Regions from separate parts of the Streptomyces sp. NPDC054841 genome, predicted to be linked through region 1. Evidence: riboswitches for the same ligand, from Rfam matches in the RefSeq annotation. Region 1 holds a riboswitch; the other holds the start of a gene.
What was found. Region 1 has a riboswitch for glycine ahead of gcvT (glycine cleavage system aminomethyltransferase GcvT). Riboswitches for the same ligand answer to the same signal wherever they lie in the genome.

Region 1 (7,581 bases):
GCCCGCGCGCGAACTCGACCGCGGGCGCGACGGTCCCGGAGAACCGGTCGCCCACACAGGCGAGGAACTGCTGCTGGGAGCTGAAGACGGGGACGTAGGGGACACCGTCGATGTCCAGGGTCGGCAGATCGAGGCTGGGGCTGTCCGGTCCGCCGCCGTTCGGCAGCGGGACCCACACGGCGCTGCGGCCCAGCACCTCGACGAGCCGGCCACCCGCGGCGGGGTTGCCGACGGAGGCGGCGAGGGCCTCTTCCAGCTCATTGGCGGGCCATGTCGTGTCCACGTGCGATCCCTGCTTCCCCGTCCGGCCCTTTTGGCGGGCCGCGATGTCCTGCGGAAGCAGGGTAGCGGTAGTGCGGGCCGGAACCGCCGGGGGCGAGCCCCCGGGCTCCCGATACCGCCGGGCGGGCCGGTGTGTCCATCCCCAGTCGCCGGACAGGTCCGAACGGAGCCGCGCCACCATTGAGGCGCCGGTCCGGGGTCCGGGGCGGAGCCCGAGCGAGGCCTGGGGCAAGCCACCAGCCATCCCCGTACGGCCTTCGGCCGTGTCCTCAATCGCCGGACGGGCTGGAAAAATCGAGCCCCGCTGGGCCCCACGCCCGCAGGCCGTAGGGCGCGTAGGGCGTAAGGGGAAGTTTGAGTCGCGGGTCCGGAGCCTCGGCGCGGGGCCCAGGGGCGGAGCCTCAGTCCGGGGGACCACGGGCGGAGCCCAGCGCCGGATCCGGGGCAGCGCCCCGGCACGGGGTCCACGGGCAGCGCCCGAGCGCAGGGTCCACGGGCGGAGCCCCAGCGCGGGATCCAGACCGGCGCACCAGCGCCGGATCCGGGGCAGCGCCCCGGCACGGGATCCGGGGCAGCGCCCCAGCGCGGGATCCACGGGCAGCGCCCCAGCGCGGGATCCGGGGCAGCGCCCCAGCGCGGGATCCACGGGCAGCGCCCCAGCGCCGGATCCAGGCCGACGCCCCAGCGCGGGGTCCAGCACAGCCCCCCAGCGCGTCCCGGGGCGGACCCAGAGGTCAGGCCGGCTCGTCGAAGCCGATGCGGCGCAGCGTTCGCGCCGCGTCGCGGTCCAGCAGGACCGCCGAGGCGCAGCCCGCGGGCAGGCGGCCTCGCTGGGCGTCGCGGACCAGGCGGCCCACCGCCCGGCGGTGGCGGGCGAAGGCGTACCCGGAGACTCCGCGGCCGCGCTCCCGCTGGCCCGCGCGGGCGACGTGCGGGGTGACGTCGAGCAGGACCAGATGGAGGGCACGGCCACGGCGGCGCGCCTCGTGGGCCAGCCAGCGCCGTACCCAGGACTGGGTGCCGCAGTCGTGCACGATCACGCTCGCGCCGGAGCGCAGGGCACGCCAGAGCCCGCCGTAGTGGGCGACCCGGACCAGGGGGCGGTACACGGCGTACGGCAGCAGCCTGGGCATCCGCCGGTCCCAGCGGTCCCTGGTGTCCTGTGAGTCGATCCCGCCGGCCTCGGCCGCGCGCCGTATCAGCGTGGACTTGCCGCTGCCCGGCAGCCCGGAGATCACCACCACGTCTCCCGGGCCGAAGACCAGGCTTCGTGGGCCGCGCCCCGCGCGGTCCCGCAGGTCGCGCACGACGGGTGCGGGCGCGGCAGCGCCCAGCAGCCCGCGCGAGGGCACGCCCGGCCGGGCGGGCACTCCCGCCGGGGTCAGATATGCACCGCTCCGCTGCACCGTCATCGCTCTCCCCCTGTCAGGTCACTTCGACCCTGCCCAAGAAGCTTAAAGAAAAGGTAATGACCAACAAGTGATTTGCCGATCGGAGCACCCGTGCAATGATGTGCCCGCCAACTGCATACCGGCCGCTTGAATCCGCGCGGGAGAGTCCTGGCCACTGTGTGTGCCGGGCGCCGAAGGAGCAAGTCCCTCCCTTGAATCTCTCAGGCCCCGTACCGCGCGCGATGAGGCAGATCTGAAAAGCGGGCCGCAGCTCCTGTGGCTCCACCCAAGGTGCAAGTCACGACCTCCCCCACGTGTGGTCGTGATGAACCTCTCAGGTTTCGATGACAGATGGGGAGGATCGTCCTCGCCAGTCATGCCCTGGGAGCCCCATCCATGAGCAACGCCCCCCGTCTCACCGCCCTCGATGCCCTGCATCGCTCACTGGGCGCGACCATGACCGATTTCGCCGGCTGGGACATGCCGCTGCGGTACGCGAGTGAGCGCGACGAGCACAACGCCGTACGGACCAAGGCCGGTCTTTTCGACCTCTCCCACATGGGTGAGATCACCGTCACCGGGCCGCAGGCCGCCGCCCTGCTGGACTACGCGCTGGTCGGCAACATCGGCGGCGTCGCCGTGGGCCGCGCCCGCTACACCATGATCTGCCAGGAGAACGGCGGAATCCTCGACGACCTGATCGTCTACCGGCTCGGCGAGCAGGAGTACATGGTCGTCGCCAACGCCTCGAACGCGCAGATCGTCCTCGACGCCCTGACCGAGCGCGCCGGAGGCTTCGACGCGGCCGTACGGGACGACCGCGACGCGTACGCGCTGATCGCCGTCCAGGGCCCCGAGTCCCCCGGCATCCTGAAGTCGCTCACGGACGCCGATCTGGACGGGCTGAAGTACTACGCGGGCCTGCCGGGCACGGTCGCCGGCGTCCCGGCGCTGATCGCCCGTACCGGCTACACGGGTGAGGACGGCTTCGAGCTGTTCGTGGCCCCGGCCGACGCCGAGAAGCTGTGGCAGGCGCTGACCGACGCGGGCCGGGACGCCGGCCTGATCCCCTGCGGCCTGTCGTGCCGCGACACGCTGCGCCTGGAGGCGGGCATGCCGCTGTACGGGCATGAGCTGACCACCTCGCTCACCCCGTTCGACGCGGGTCTGGGCCGGGTCGTGAAGTTCGAGAAGGAGGGCGACTTCGTGGGCCGTACGGCCCTGGAGGCCGCCGCCGAGCGTGCGGCCGCCAACCCGCCGCGCAAGCTGGTCGGTCTGATCGCCGAGGGCCGCCGGGTGCCGCGCGCCGGGATGTCCGTCGTCTCCGGCGGCCAGGTGATCGGCGAGGTCACCTCCGGAGCCCCGTCCCCGACCCTCGGCAAGCCGATCGCCATCGCCTATGTGGACGCGGCGCACTCCGAGCCCGGCACCGAGGGCGTGGGAGTCGACATCCGCGGTACTCATGAGCCGTACGAGGTCGTGGCGCTCCCCTTCTACAAGCGCCAGAAGTAGTCCCTCCAGCAGCCCCCATCAGCAGCACTCCCCCGCGTACAGGAGAATTCAGGCCATGAGCAACCCCCAGCAGCTGCGCTACAGCAAGGAGCACGAGTGGCTGTCGGCCGCCGAGGACGGCGTGTCGACGGTCGGCATCACGGAGCACGCGGCGAACGCCCTGGGCGACGTCGTGTACGTCCAGCTCCCGGAGGTCGGTGACACGGTGACCGCGGGCGAGTCCTGCGGCGAGCTGGAGTCGACCAAGTCGGTCAGCGACCTGTACTCCCCGGTGACCGGCGAGGTCGTCGAGGCCAACCAGGACGTCGTGGACGACCCGTCGCTGGTGAACTCCGCCCCGTTCGAGGGCGGCTGGCTGTTCAAGGTACGCGTCGCGGAGGAGCCGGAGGATCTGCTCTCCGCCGCCGAGTACACCGACTTCGCCAGCTGACCAGAAACCCTAGGGATCGCGTGATGTCGCTTCTCAACACCCCTCTCCATGAGCTCGACCCGGACGTCGCCGCCGCCGTCGACGCCGAGCTCCACCGTCAGCAGTCCACCCTGGAAATGATCGCCTCGGAGAACTTCGCTCCGGTCGCGGTCATGGAGGCCCAGGGTTCCGTCCTCACCAACAAGTACGCCGAGGGTTACCCGGGCCGCCGCTACTACGGCGGCTGCGAGCACGTCGATGTCGTCGAGCAGATCGCCATCGACCGCATCAAGGAGCTGTTCGGCGCCGAGCACGCCAATGTGCAGCCGCACTCGGGCGCCCAGGCCAACGCCGCCGCGATGTTCGCGCTGCTGAAGCCGGGCGACACGATCATGGGTCTGAACCTCGCCCACGGCGGGCACCTGACCCATGGCATGAAGATCAACTTCTCCGGCAAGCTCTACAACGTGGTCGCGTACCACGTGGACGACGCCACCGGCCAGGTCGACATGGCCGAGGTCGAGCGGCTCGCCAAGGAGTCCAAGCCGAAGCTGATCGTGGCCGGCTGGTCCGCGTACCCGCGCCAGCTGGACTTCGCCGCGTTCCGCCGGATCGCGGACGAGGTCGGCGCGTACCTGATGGTCGACATGGCCCACTTCGCGGGTCTGGTCGCGGCCGGTCTGCACCCGAACCCGGTGCCGCACGCCCATGTCGTGACCACGACCACCCACAAGACGCTGGGCGGCCCCCGCGGCGGCGTGATCCTCTCCACGGCCGAGCTGGCCAAGAAGATCAACTCCGCGGTCTTCCCCGGTCAGCAGGGTGGTCCGCTGGAGCACGTGATCGCGGCCAAGGCGGTCTCCTTCAAGGTCGCCGCCTCGGAGGAGTTCAAGGAGCGCCAGCAGCGCACCCTCGAAGGCTCGAAGATCATCGCCGAGCGTCTGGTCCAGGACGACGTCAAGCAGGTCGGCGTCTCGGTCCTGTCCGGCGGCACGGACGTCCACCTCGTCCTCGTCGACCTGCGACACTCGGAGCTGGACGGCCAGCAGGCCGAGGACCGGCTCCACGAGGTCGGCATCACGGTCAACCGGAACGCCGTCCCGAACGACCCTCGCCCGCCGATGGTCACCTCGGGTCTGCGGATCGGTACGCCGGCGCTCGCGACCCGCGGCTTCCATGCCGAGGACTTCCGCGAGGTCGCCGACATCATCGCCGAGGTGCTCAAGCCGTCGTACGACGGTGCGGCCCTCAAGGCACGGGTCTCGGCCCTTGCCGCGAAGCACCCGCTTTACCCTGGTCTGTAGGAGTCGCGGCAGCCGCTGACGGCTGCCGCAACAGACAGGACAAAAACAAACGGGGCACCGCACGCACTCACCGGTGCATGCGGTGCCCCGCACCACGTACCGCCCGTTCGTTCTTCTGCGCCACCCTGGCAGACAGCGACGTCTACCACCCCCTAGGAGTACCCCCGTGGCCATCTCGGTCTTCGACCTGTTCTCGATCGGTATAGGCCCCTCCAGCTCCCACACGGTGGGCCCGATGCGAGCTGCCGCCCTGTTCGCCCGCCGCCTGAAGAACGAGGGCGTGCTGGCCCACACCACCGCGGTACGCGCCGAGCTGTACGGCTCGCTCGGCGCGACCGGCCATGGCCACGGCACCCCGAAGGCCGTTCTGCTGGGCCTGGAGGGGAACTCTCCGCGTACGGTCGACGTCGAGACCGCCGACGACCAGGTCGAGCGGATCAAGTCGAGCAAGCGGATCAGCGTCCTCGGCGTGCACGAGATCGGCTTCGACTTCGACAAGGACCTGGTCCTGCACCGCCGCAAGGCGCTCCCATACCACGCGAACGGCATGACCCTGTGGGCGTACGACGCCGACGGCGCGACGCTGCTGGAGAAGACCTACTACTCGGTGGGCGGCGGCTTCGTCGTCGACGAGGACGCGGTCGGCGAGGACCGGATCAAGCTCGACGACACCGTGCTGAGGTACCCCTTCCGCACCGGTGACGAGCTGCTGCGGCTCTCCCGCGAGACCGGTCTGTCGATCTCCGCGCTGATGCTGGAGAACGAGAAGGCCTGGCGGACCGAGGAGGAGATCCGCGAGGGGCTGCTGGACATCTGGCGGGTCATGCAGGCCTGTGTCTCGCGCGGCATGTCCCGCGAAGGCATCCTGCCCGGCGGTCTGAAGGTCCGCCGCCGCGCCGCCACGACGGCGCGCAAGCTGCGCTCCGAGGGCGACCCGCTGGCGCTCGCCATGGAGTGGATCACCCTCTACGCGATGGCGGTGAACGAGGAGAACGCGGCGGGCGGCCGCGTCGTCACCGCGCCGACGAACGGCGCCGCGGGCATCATCCCTGCCGTCCTGCACTACTACATGAACTTCGTGCCCGGCGCCGACGAGGACGGCATCGTCCGCTTCCTCCTCGCGGCCGGCGCGATCGGCATGCTCTTCAAGGAGAACGCCTCGATCTCCGGCGCCGAGGTCGGCTGCCAGGGCGAGGTCGGCTCGGCCTGCTCGATGGCGGCGGGCGCGCTCGCCGAGGTGCTGGGCGGCTCGCCCGAGCAGGTGGAGAACGCCGCGGAGATCGGCATGGAGCACAATCTCGGCCTGACCTGCGACCCGGTCGGCGGCCTCGTCCAGATCCCGTGCATCGAGCGCAACGGTATGGCGGCGGTGAAGGCCGTCACGGCGGCGCGGATGGCGATGCGCGGCGACGGCAGCCACAAGGTCTCCCTCGACAAGGTCATCAAGACCATGAAGGAGACCGGTGCGGACATGTCGGTGAAGTACAAGGAGACCGCGCGCGGCGGCCTCGCGGTGAACATCATCGAGTGCTGAGCGGAAGGCCGACGAGAAGATCACCTTCAGGGTGGCCGGCGTGACCCGCTGCGCGTCCTGACGCACGAGCGACCACGGCCCCCGACGGACTCGCCGGGGGCCGTGCTGGTGCGTACTGCCGTATGCGCACTGCCGTACTGGTGCGCACTGGTGCGCCCGGTGACATCAGCCCTTGTTGAGCGACGCCCAGAACTCGTCGAAGGTCAGCAGGCCGTCGCCGTCGCTGTCCTTGGACTTGATGACGGCCTCGGCGACCGTCTCGGTCACGTTGAAGTCGCCCAGCTGCGCCATGACGCTCTTGTACTCGGCGGCCGAGATCAGCCCGTCGCCGTTCAGGTCGTACCGCTCGAAGGCCTTGCGCGCCGTCTCGATGTCCGCCACTGGGTCCACCCCTTCTTGGTGCATAACTGACGGAGGTCAGGTTATCGGCGAAGGGCCACGATTCAGGCCTGGGGGGCGCTCCGGGGGCCGGGGCCCGGGTCGGCGACCATGGAGGCATGAGCGATGCGGTGGCACGGATCCTGGCAGCGGCGGCACGCGGGCAGTTCCCGCCGCCGGACGGCACGACCACGGTGGTGCCGCAGCCGAATCCGCGGGACGCCGGGGTGCTGGCCTTCACCGCGCACTCGGTGGTCTTCACGGACGAGGACCCCCAGTGGATACGGGACACCCTGGCCACCGTCTCCGGCGACGCGCTCGCGGCGACGATGAACCCCGGCTTCCTGAGCGCGCTGATGGCGAGAACCGGCCGTTCGATGAACACCATCGACCTGCTGACGGTCGCCGACACGCGGCCCGGACCGCCGGAGCTGGAACTGCGGGCGATCGAGGACCCGGCCCATCCGCGGGTGGCGCGGGCCATGAAGTTCCGCGACGACGTGCGGGTCTGGGCCGCGGACGGCGGCGTGCTGGTGCTGGGCCGCGGAGTCGCGGGGCGCTGGGAGGCCGCGATCGAGGTGGACCTGGAGGCGCGTGGCGCGGGCCTCGGGGTGCGTCTGGCCGTCGCGGCGCGCCATCTGGTCCCCGGCGCGCATGTATGGGCTCAGCAGTCACCGGGAAACGCCCGCAGCGTGCGGACGTTCCAGCAGGCCGGGTACCGGCCGGTGGGTTCCGAAGCCCTTCTGGTGGCCCACTGACGGACAAAGCCGA
Region 2 (7,581 bases), on a different contig from region 1:
GCGGTGCAGCACCTGCGGGCCCGCGGCTTCGCGGATCTGGAGCGGATGACGCTCATGAGCGACGGCGCGACCGTGTACGAATGCTCCTCGCCCGACGAGGTCGTGGACCTGCTCCAGGGCGGCCAGGGCGTCTTCGGGATCGCCGTCGGCGTGGTGTGGCGGGACGTCGAGGCGGCGCTGTCGCAGCTGCACGGCGAGCGCATCGACACCGGTGAGACGCTGATCGGCCACGATCCGAGCGACGAGCTGGCCAGACGCCGCCGCGAGCGGGCGGGCTGAACCGTGCGGGGCCCGGCGCCCCGCAGAGGCTCATGGCGCGGCTCGTACGCCTGTACGGCCGATTGTCAGTGGCATAGGGCAGCATCAGAGCTGTGAGACCCGCGCCGACCATTCTGCATCTGGACATGGATGCGTTCTTCGCCGCTGCCGAGCAGGCGGCGAAGCCCAGTCTGCGCGGAAAACCGGTGATCGTCGGCGGGCTGGGGCCGCGTGGCGTGGTGGCCACCGCGTCGTACGAGGCGAGACGGTTCGGGGTGCATTCGGCGATGCCGATGGCGCAGGCCCGGCGGCTGTGTCCGAACGCCGCGTATCTGGTGCCGCGGTTCTCGCTCTACCGGTCGGTGAGCGACCAGGTGATGGAGCTGCTCGGCCGTCTGTCGCCGCTGGTGGAGCCGCTGAGCCTGGATGAGGCCTTTGTCGACCTGGAGGCGGGTGGGGCGGCCCATGACTCGCGATCGGCGCGGGAAGCCGGTGAGCGGCTGCGCAGGGACATTCTCGGGGGCACGGGTCTGACCGGCTCGGTGGGGCTGGCGGGTTCGAAGATGCTCGCGAAGATCGCCTCCGAGCAGGCCAAGCCGGACGGACTCGTCCTCATCGAGCCGGGCACCGAGCGGGAACTGCTCGGGCCGATGTCGGTCCGGATGCTGCCCGGAGTGGGGCCGGCGACGGGGGAGCATCTGCGGCGGGCGGGCATGACCACGGTCGCCGAGCTGGCGGAGGCGGGTGAGGACGAGCTCGTACGGCTGCTGGGGAGGGCGCACGGGACGGCGCTGTACCGGATGGCGATGGGCTTCGACGACCGTCCCGTGGTCGCCGAGCGGGATGCCAAATCGGTGTCCGTGGAGGACACCTTCGATGTGGATCTGCATGACCGGGTGCGGATCAGGATCGAGGTGGAGCGGCTTGCCGACCGGTGTGTGAAGCGACTGCGCGGCTCCGGGCATTCGGGGCGCACGATCGTGCTGAAGGTACGGCGGTTCGACTTCTCGACGCTGACGCGGTCGGAGACGCTGCGGGGGCCGACGGATGACCCGGCGGTGGTGCGGGAAGCAGCGGCCCGGCTGCTGGAGGCGGTGGACACCACGGGCGGCGTCCGGCTGCTGGGCGTCGGAGTCAGCGGCCTGGCCGACTACACCCAGGAGGATCTGTTCGCGCAGGCCGCAGCCGGCGAGCACGCGGACGAGGAGGGAACCGGGGCTTCTGAGCACCGTCCTGGAGGCGAGGAGCCGCCGCAGGAGGAGCTGCCTCCGGCCGAGCGGCGCTGGGCCGCGGGCCATGATGTGCGGCACGCCGAGTACGGAGCGGGATGGGTTCAGGGCAGTGGGCTCGGTCGGGTCACCGTCCGCTTCGAGGAGCCCTGGTCGGTCGTCCCGGGGCGGGTGCGGACCTTCTCGGTGGACGATCCGGCGCTGGAGCCGTCGGAGCCGCTGCCGCTGGTGCGGCAGCCGCCGGATCAGTCGTCGTCGTGGCCCGCCAGCCGGCCGAAGTCCCGGTCGGATATGGAACCCGGGCCGGATGCGGGGCCGGTGCCCGGGGGGTCCGTAGTGGTGTCGTCGGAGGCGGGCGGCGGCGAGGGTGTGGGGGAGGCTGCCGGCTTCTCCGGCGGAGCGGGAAGGTCGAGTCCGTAGTGGTGGTACAGCTGCAGCTCCTGCTCGGGGGAGAGGTGCCGGCCGACACCGAAGTCGGGGGCGTCCTTGATCAGCGCCCGCTCGAAGGGGATGTGCAAACCGTCGCCCGCGAGTTCGCTGGGCTCCAGGGGCACGAACGCGTCCCGGCTGAACAGGCCCGTGCGTACCGCCGCCCACTCCGGGACCCCCGTCGCGTCGTCGAGATACACCTCGTCCACGGTCCCGATCTTGGCGCCGTTGCGGTCGAACGCCTTGCGGCCGATCAGGCTGCGCGGATCGATATCGGTCTGCACGGTCCCTCCTACAGGTCGCAACGGTTCACTGAACACAACGGTTCACTGAACACTACGAAAGTGCACAACTGAGGCGTCGGCCACTCGAGGGTTGAGGCCAAGACCTCGCTGGTAGGCTGGCAGGCGGCTGTTGACCCCGTGCGGGAGAGTGCTCCGGTGAAAGTGCCGGAGACGCCGAAGGAGCAAATCCTCCCCGGAATCTCTCAGGCCCCTGTACCGCACGGACGAGGTCACTCTGGAAAGCAGGGCGGGCGTTTGACGGCATCCGCTCTCACCGACGGTGAAAGCCGGGCTGCCCTCGGGGCGGTCCGGTGAAGCTCTCAGGTTGAGATGACAGAGGGGGAGGCCGTCCGGGCACCCGCGCCGTGGTGCCCCTCGCAGGTCGCAATGACCAGGAGGCCTCCGCAATGACCGCCAACCGCATTCCGCTCTCCCAGCTGGAGCGAGGCACCCCCTTCGAGCAGCGCCACATCGGCCCCGACGCCGAAGCCCAGGCGAAGATGCTCGCGCAGGTCGGCTACGGCTCGCTGGACGAGCTGACCGGCGCCGCCGTGCCGGACGTGATCAAGAGCGCCGAGGCGCTAGGCCTGCCCGACGCCCGTACCGAGGCCGAGGTCCTGGCCGAGCTGCGCTCCCTCGCGGACCGCAACGAGGTGCTCGCGCCGATGATCGGCCTCGGCTACTACGGCACGTTCACCCCGCCGGTCATCCTGCGGAACGTCATGGAGAACCCGGCCTGGTACACGGCGTACACGCCGTACCAGCCGGAGATCTCGCAGGGCCGGCTGGAGGCGCTGCTCAACTTCCAGACGATGGTCGCGGACCTGACCGGTCTGCCGACCTCCGGGGCCTCGCTGCTCGACGAGGGCACTGCGGCCGCCGAGGCCATGGCGCTGTCCCGCCGCGTCGGCAAGGTCAAGGACGGCGTCTTCCTGATCGACGCCGACACCCTGCCGCAGACCGTCGCCGTGATCGAGACCCGCGCCGAGCCGACCGGTGTCGAGGTCGTCGTCGCCGACCTCAGCGAGGGCATCCCGGCCCAGATCGCCGAGCGTGGCGTCTTCGGCGTGCTGCTCCAGTACCCGGGTGCTTCCGGCGCCGTCCGCGACATCAAGCCGGTCATCGAGCAGGCCCATGAGCTCGGCGCGATCGTCACCGTGGCTGCCGACCTGCTGGCGCTGACCCTGCTCACCTCGCCCGGCGAGCTGGGCGCGGACATCGCCGTCGGCACCACCCAGCGCTTCGGCGTCCCCATGGGCTTCGGCGGCCCGCACGCCGGTTACATGGCGGTCCAGGCCAAGCACGCCCGCAGCCTGCCCGGTCGCCTCGTCGGCGTCTCCGTCGACGCCGACGGCAACAAGGCCTACCGCCTGGCGCTGCAGACGCGTGAGCAGCACATCCGCCGCGAGAAGGCCACCAGCAACATCTGCACCGCGCAGGTGCTGCTCGCGGTCATGGCCGGAATGTACGCCGTCTACCACGGCCCCGAGGGCCTGAAGGCGATATCCCGCCGCACCCACCGCTACGCCGCGATCCTCGCCGAGGGGCTGCGCGCCGGCGGTGTCGAGATCGTGCACGGCGCGTACTTCGACACGCTGACCGCCCGGGTCCCGGGCAAGGCCGCCGACATCGTCGCCGCCGCCCGTGAGAACGGGGTCAACCTGCACCTCGTGGACGCCGACCAGGTCTCCCTCGCCTGTGACGAGACCACGGGCCGCGCCCAGCTCACCGCCGTCTGGTCCGCCTTCGGCGTCGAGGGCGACATCGAGGCGCTCGACGCGACGGTCGACGACACCCTCCCGGCCGCCCTGCTGCGGACCGATGACGTCCTCACCCACCCGGTCTTCCACGCGCACCGCTCCGAGACCGCGATGCTGCGCTACCTGCGCAAGCTCGCCGACCGTGACTACGCGCTCGACCGCGGCATGATCCCGCTCGGCTCCTGCACCATGAAGCTGAACGCGACCACCGAGATGGAGCCGGTCACCTGGCCGGAGTTCGGCCAGATCCACCCCTTCGCCCCGGTCGAGCAGGCCCAGGGCTATCTCACCCTCATCCGTGAGCTGGAGGAACGTCTCTCCGAGGTCACCGGCTACGACAAGGTCTCCATCCAGCCGAACGCCGGCTCGCAGGGCGAGCTCGCCGGCCTGCTGGCGGTGCGCGCGTACCACCGTGCCAACGGCGACGACCAGCGCACCGTCTGCCTCATCCCGTCCTCCGCGCACGGCACCAACGCGGCCAGCGCGGTGATGGCCGGAATGAAGGTCGTGGTGGTCAAGACCGCCGACGACGGCGAGATCGACGTGGCGGACCTGCGCGCCAAGATCGAGCAGTACCGTGACGAGCTGTCCGTGCTCATGATCACGTACCCTTCGACGCACGGGGTGTTCGAGGAGCACGTCGCCGACATCTGCGCCCAGGTCCATGAGGCCGGTGGCCAGGTGTACGTCGACGGCGCCAACCTCAACGCGCTGGTGGGCCTTGCCAAGCCGGGCAAGTTCGGCGGCGACGTCTCGCACCTCAACCTGCACAAGACCTTCTGCATCCCGCACGGCGGCGGTGGCCCCGGCGTCGGCCCGGTCGGCGTCCGCGAGCACCTCGCCCCGTACCTCCCGAACCACCCGCTCCAGCCGACCGCCGGTCCCGAGACGGGCGTCGGACCGATCTCCGCCGCCCCGTGGGGCTCCGCCGGCATCCTGCCGATCTCCTGGGCGTACGTCCGGCTGATGGGCGGCGAGGGCCTCAAGCGCGCCACCCAGGTCGCCGTGCTCGCGGCGAACTACATCGCCAAGCGCCTGGAGCCGCACTACCCCGTGCTCTACACCGGTCCGGCCGGGCTCGTCGCACACGAGTGCATCGTGGATCTGCGGCCGCTGTCGAAGGCGACCGGAGTCAGCGTCGACGACATCGCCAAGCGACTGATCGACTACGGCTTCCACGCGCCGACGATGTCGTTCCCGGTGGCCGGCACGCTCATGATCGAGCCCACCGAGAGCGAGGACCTCACCGAGATCGACCGGTTCTGCGACGCGATGATCGCGATCCGCGCGGAGATCGAGAAGGTCGCCGCGGGCGAGTGGCCCGCGGAGGACAACCCGCTGCGCAACGCGCCGCACACCGCGGCCGCGCTCGGCGGGGAGTGGGAGCACGCCTACACCCGCCAGGAGGCGGTCTTCCCGGCCGGCGTCCAGGCCGCGGAGAAGTACTGGCCGCCGGTGCGCCGGATCGACGGGGCGTTCGGCGACCGTAACCTGGTCTGCTCCTGCCCGCCGCTCGACGAGTACGACGGCTGACGCGCCCGGACATGCGTCAGGGCCGGTTCGGAGATCGCCTCCGAGCCGGCCCGTCGTTGTCCGGTGCAGTTGTCCGGTGTGGTGTCCGGTGTGGTGCTGTGTCCGGCGCGGCTCGTCCGCCCCGGGTGCTGCCCTAGGCTGCCGTGACCACTCGCAGCGGCCGGTGCGGGGCGATGATCTGCCCGTCCGGGAGCAGCTCACCGGTGTCCTCGAAGAGCAGGACGCCGTTGCACAGCAGACTCCAGCCCTGCTCCGGGTGGTGCGCCACGAGACGGGCGGCCTCCCGGTCGGCGGATTCGGCTTTCGGGCAGGGTGGCTGGTGCTGGCACATGGATGGGTTCTTTCGCTGCGGTGTGGAGACTGTCCTGCGGCTCGATGCGGTGTTCATGGCCGCCCCCCGTATCTTGTTCGGTCCGGTCCCAGTGTTGCCCCACGGGCGTCACATCCGCAGGGATTTAGCGGCACCTCGTCTTAACACTTAATGACGTATCACCCGCGCGGACGGTTCAGTCCAACTGCACCGTCTCTTCGGGTGGTTCGGGGTGGCCGGAGTGGGCTAGTCCGGACGGGGCATGTCCATGCCCCGTGACCTGAGGTCACGGGGCATGGACACCGTGTGCCCGTCGCTCAGGCAGGCGACCCGAGCAGTGGCGCGGGGGTGACACGCAGCGTCAGCACCGGCAGCAGATCCGCGACCAGGTGTGCCCGGTGGGCTGCGATACCCGGTGGCGCGGGGGCGAGCGGCACCAGCAGATCGGCCGGCGCCGGCTTGCCCGCCGCCGCGTCCGCCTCGGTGTTCCTGTGCAGCCACAGCGTGAGCATGTACAGCTCGGGTACCGACAGCAGCCGTGGCTGATACGCACCGGGGACGGCCTCCGCCTGCTGCAGCGCACGCTCCGTCGAGGCGATGTACGGGCCCTCGAAGAAGTGCGAGAAGGCCCAGCCGTCCGGGGTCAGCATGGTGTCCGCGGCGGCGATGGCACGCTCACCGCTGCGGATGAGGAACCGCCAGCCGGCCAGCCGGGTGCGTGGCCTGCGGCTGCCGTGCGGGACGACCTGGTCGAGCACGTGGACGGGGAGCGGGAGTTCGGCACTCACCGCTCCTTGGACGGAACGGAGGGCGGGAGTACGAGCCTCGCGGACTGCGGCGGGGGAACCGAGTGCCGCGAGGACGCTGCGCAGGGCAGGCGCGGGGGCAGGGGGAACAAGCAGCGGCATGGTGGGTCGCCTCTCACTCAAGAGACAGGGTGATGCGAGGGCAGATGCGGACGGCACTGTCAGCGTGGGCCAGAGGGGGCCGAATTTCCATGGCCGGGCGCCGACTCTCTGCCTCGTTCGCGGAGTTTATACGACACGTGTTCACGCAATGCTTCTGCTAGCCGCCCCCGCTATTGCGTTCAAGGGCGCATCCGGCCTTTCTGGCGGGGAGTTTCTGATGATTTTCCATGAACGCGCTGCCGTCACCTGGGGTGTTACCCCACGAGCGGTCGGCCGAATCTCGTCGGCGTTTTGACCACGCATCGGGAAGCGGTAACTGCGTACCGCTCCATGCCGAAGGAATGTGCCGCGTGAATGCCGAACCAGACTAGCGGTCCGCGGTCGCGCGCGGGGCGTTATGGATCACTCGGCCTGGGCATTATCGTCCGTGACGTAAGTGGCCGACGCCGTCGGCCGCCCACTCGAGGAGGGGTGCTTCCATGGGGGAGAAGGTCGTGGCAGGCGGGTTCGACCTGTCCGATCGGCAAAGGTACCGGAGAAAGCTCCAGCAGTGTCTGGCGGGACTGGGGAGGCTCCTGGCGGAGAAGAGGTTCGATCGGCCCAAGAATCTGATGGGGCTGGAGATCGAGCTGAATCTCGCCGGGGCCGACGGGTTGCCGCGGATGATGAATGCTGAAGTGCTCGACCGGATAGCCAGCCGAGATTTCCAGACCGAGCTGGGAATGTTCAATCTGGAGGTCAACATAGCCCCCCACCGGCTCGGCGGCCGAGTTCTCGATCAGCTCGCGGAGGAGCTCCGTACCGGATTGGGATATGCCCACCGCAAATCCGCCGAGGTCGACGCCGGGATCGTGATGATCGGAATTCTCC

Region 2: linked by a shared signal. The riboswitch ahead of gcvP (aminomethyl-transferring glycine dehydrogenase) and the one ahead of gcvT (glycine cleavage system aminomethyltransferase GcvT) in region 1 are both predicted to bind glycine.

The regions. Positions count from the first base shown of each region.
Region 1 covers NZ_JBSGZO010000118.1:137-7,717, forward strand. Annotated here, with positions in the region: partial or broken gene ACWGI8_RS17840 (SseB family protein) at 1-283, opposite strand, end outside; gene ACWGI8_RS17845 (AAA family ATPase) at 1,017-1,694, opposite strand; glycine riboswitch at 1,822-1,919, shown strand; gene gcvT (glycine cleavage system aminomethyltransferase GcvT) at 2,070-3,185, shown strand; gene gcvH (glycine cleavage system protein GcvH) at 3,241-3,615, shown strand; gene glyA (serine hydroxymethyltransferase) at 3,639-4,898, shown strand; gene ACWGI8_RS17865 (L-serine ammonia-lyase) at 5,065-6,432, shown strand; gene ACWGI8_RS17870 (EF-hand domain-containing protein) at 6,598-6,813, opposite strand; gene ACWGI8_RS17875 (GNAT family N-acetyltransferase) at 6,930-7,568, shown strand.
Region 2 covers NZ_JBSGZO010000292.1:2,063-9,643, forward strand. Annotated here, with positions in the region: gene ACWGI8_RS29940 (MerR family transcriptional regulator) at 1-279, shown strand, start outside; gene ACWGI8_RS29945 (DNA polymerase IV) at 372-1,907, shown strand; partial or broken gene ACWGI8_RS29950 (PRC-barrel domain-containing protein) at 2,069-2,236, opposite strand; glycine riboswitch at 2,332-2,429, shown strand; gene gcvP (aminomethyl-transferring glycine dehydrogenase) at 2,608-5,493, shown strand; gene ACWGI8_RS29960 (DUF5999 family protein) at 5,627-5,824, opposite strand; gene ACWGI8_RS29965 (hypothetical protein) at 6,121-6,711, opposite strand; gene ACWGI8_RS29970 (glutamate-cysteine ligase family protein) at 7,191-7,581, shown strand, end outside.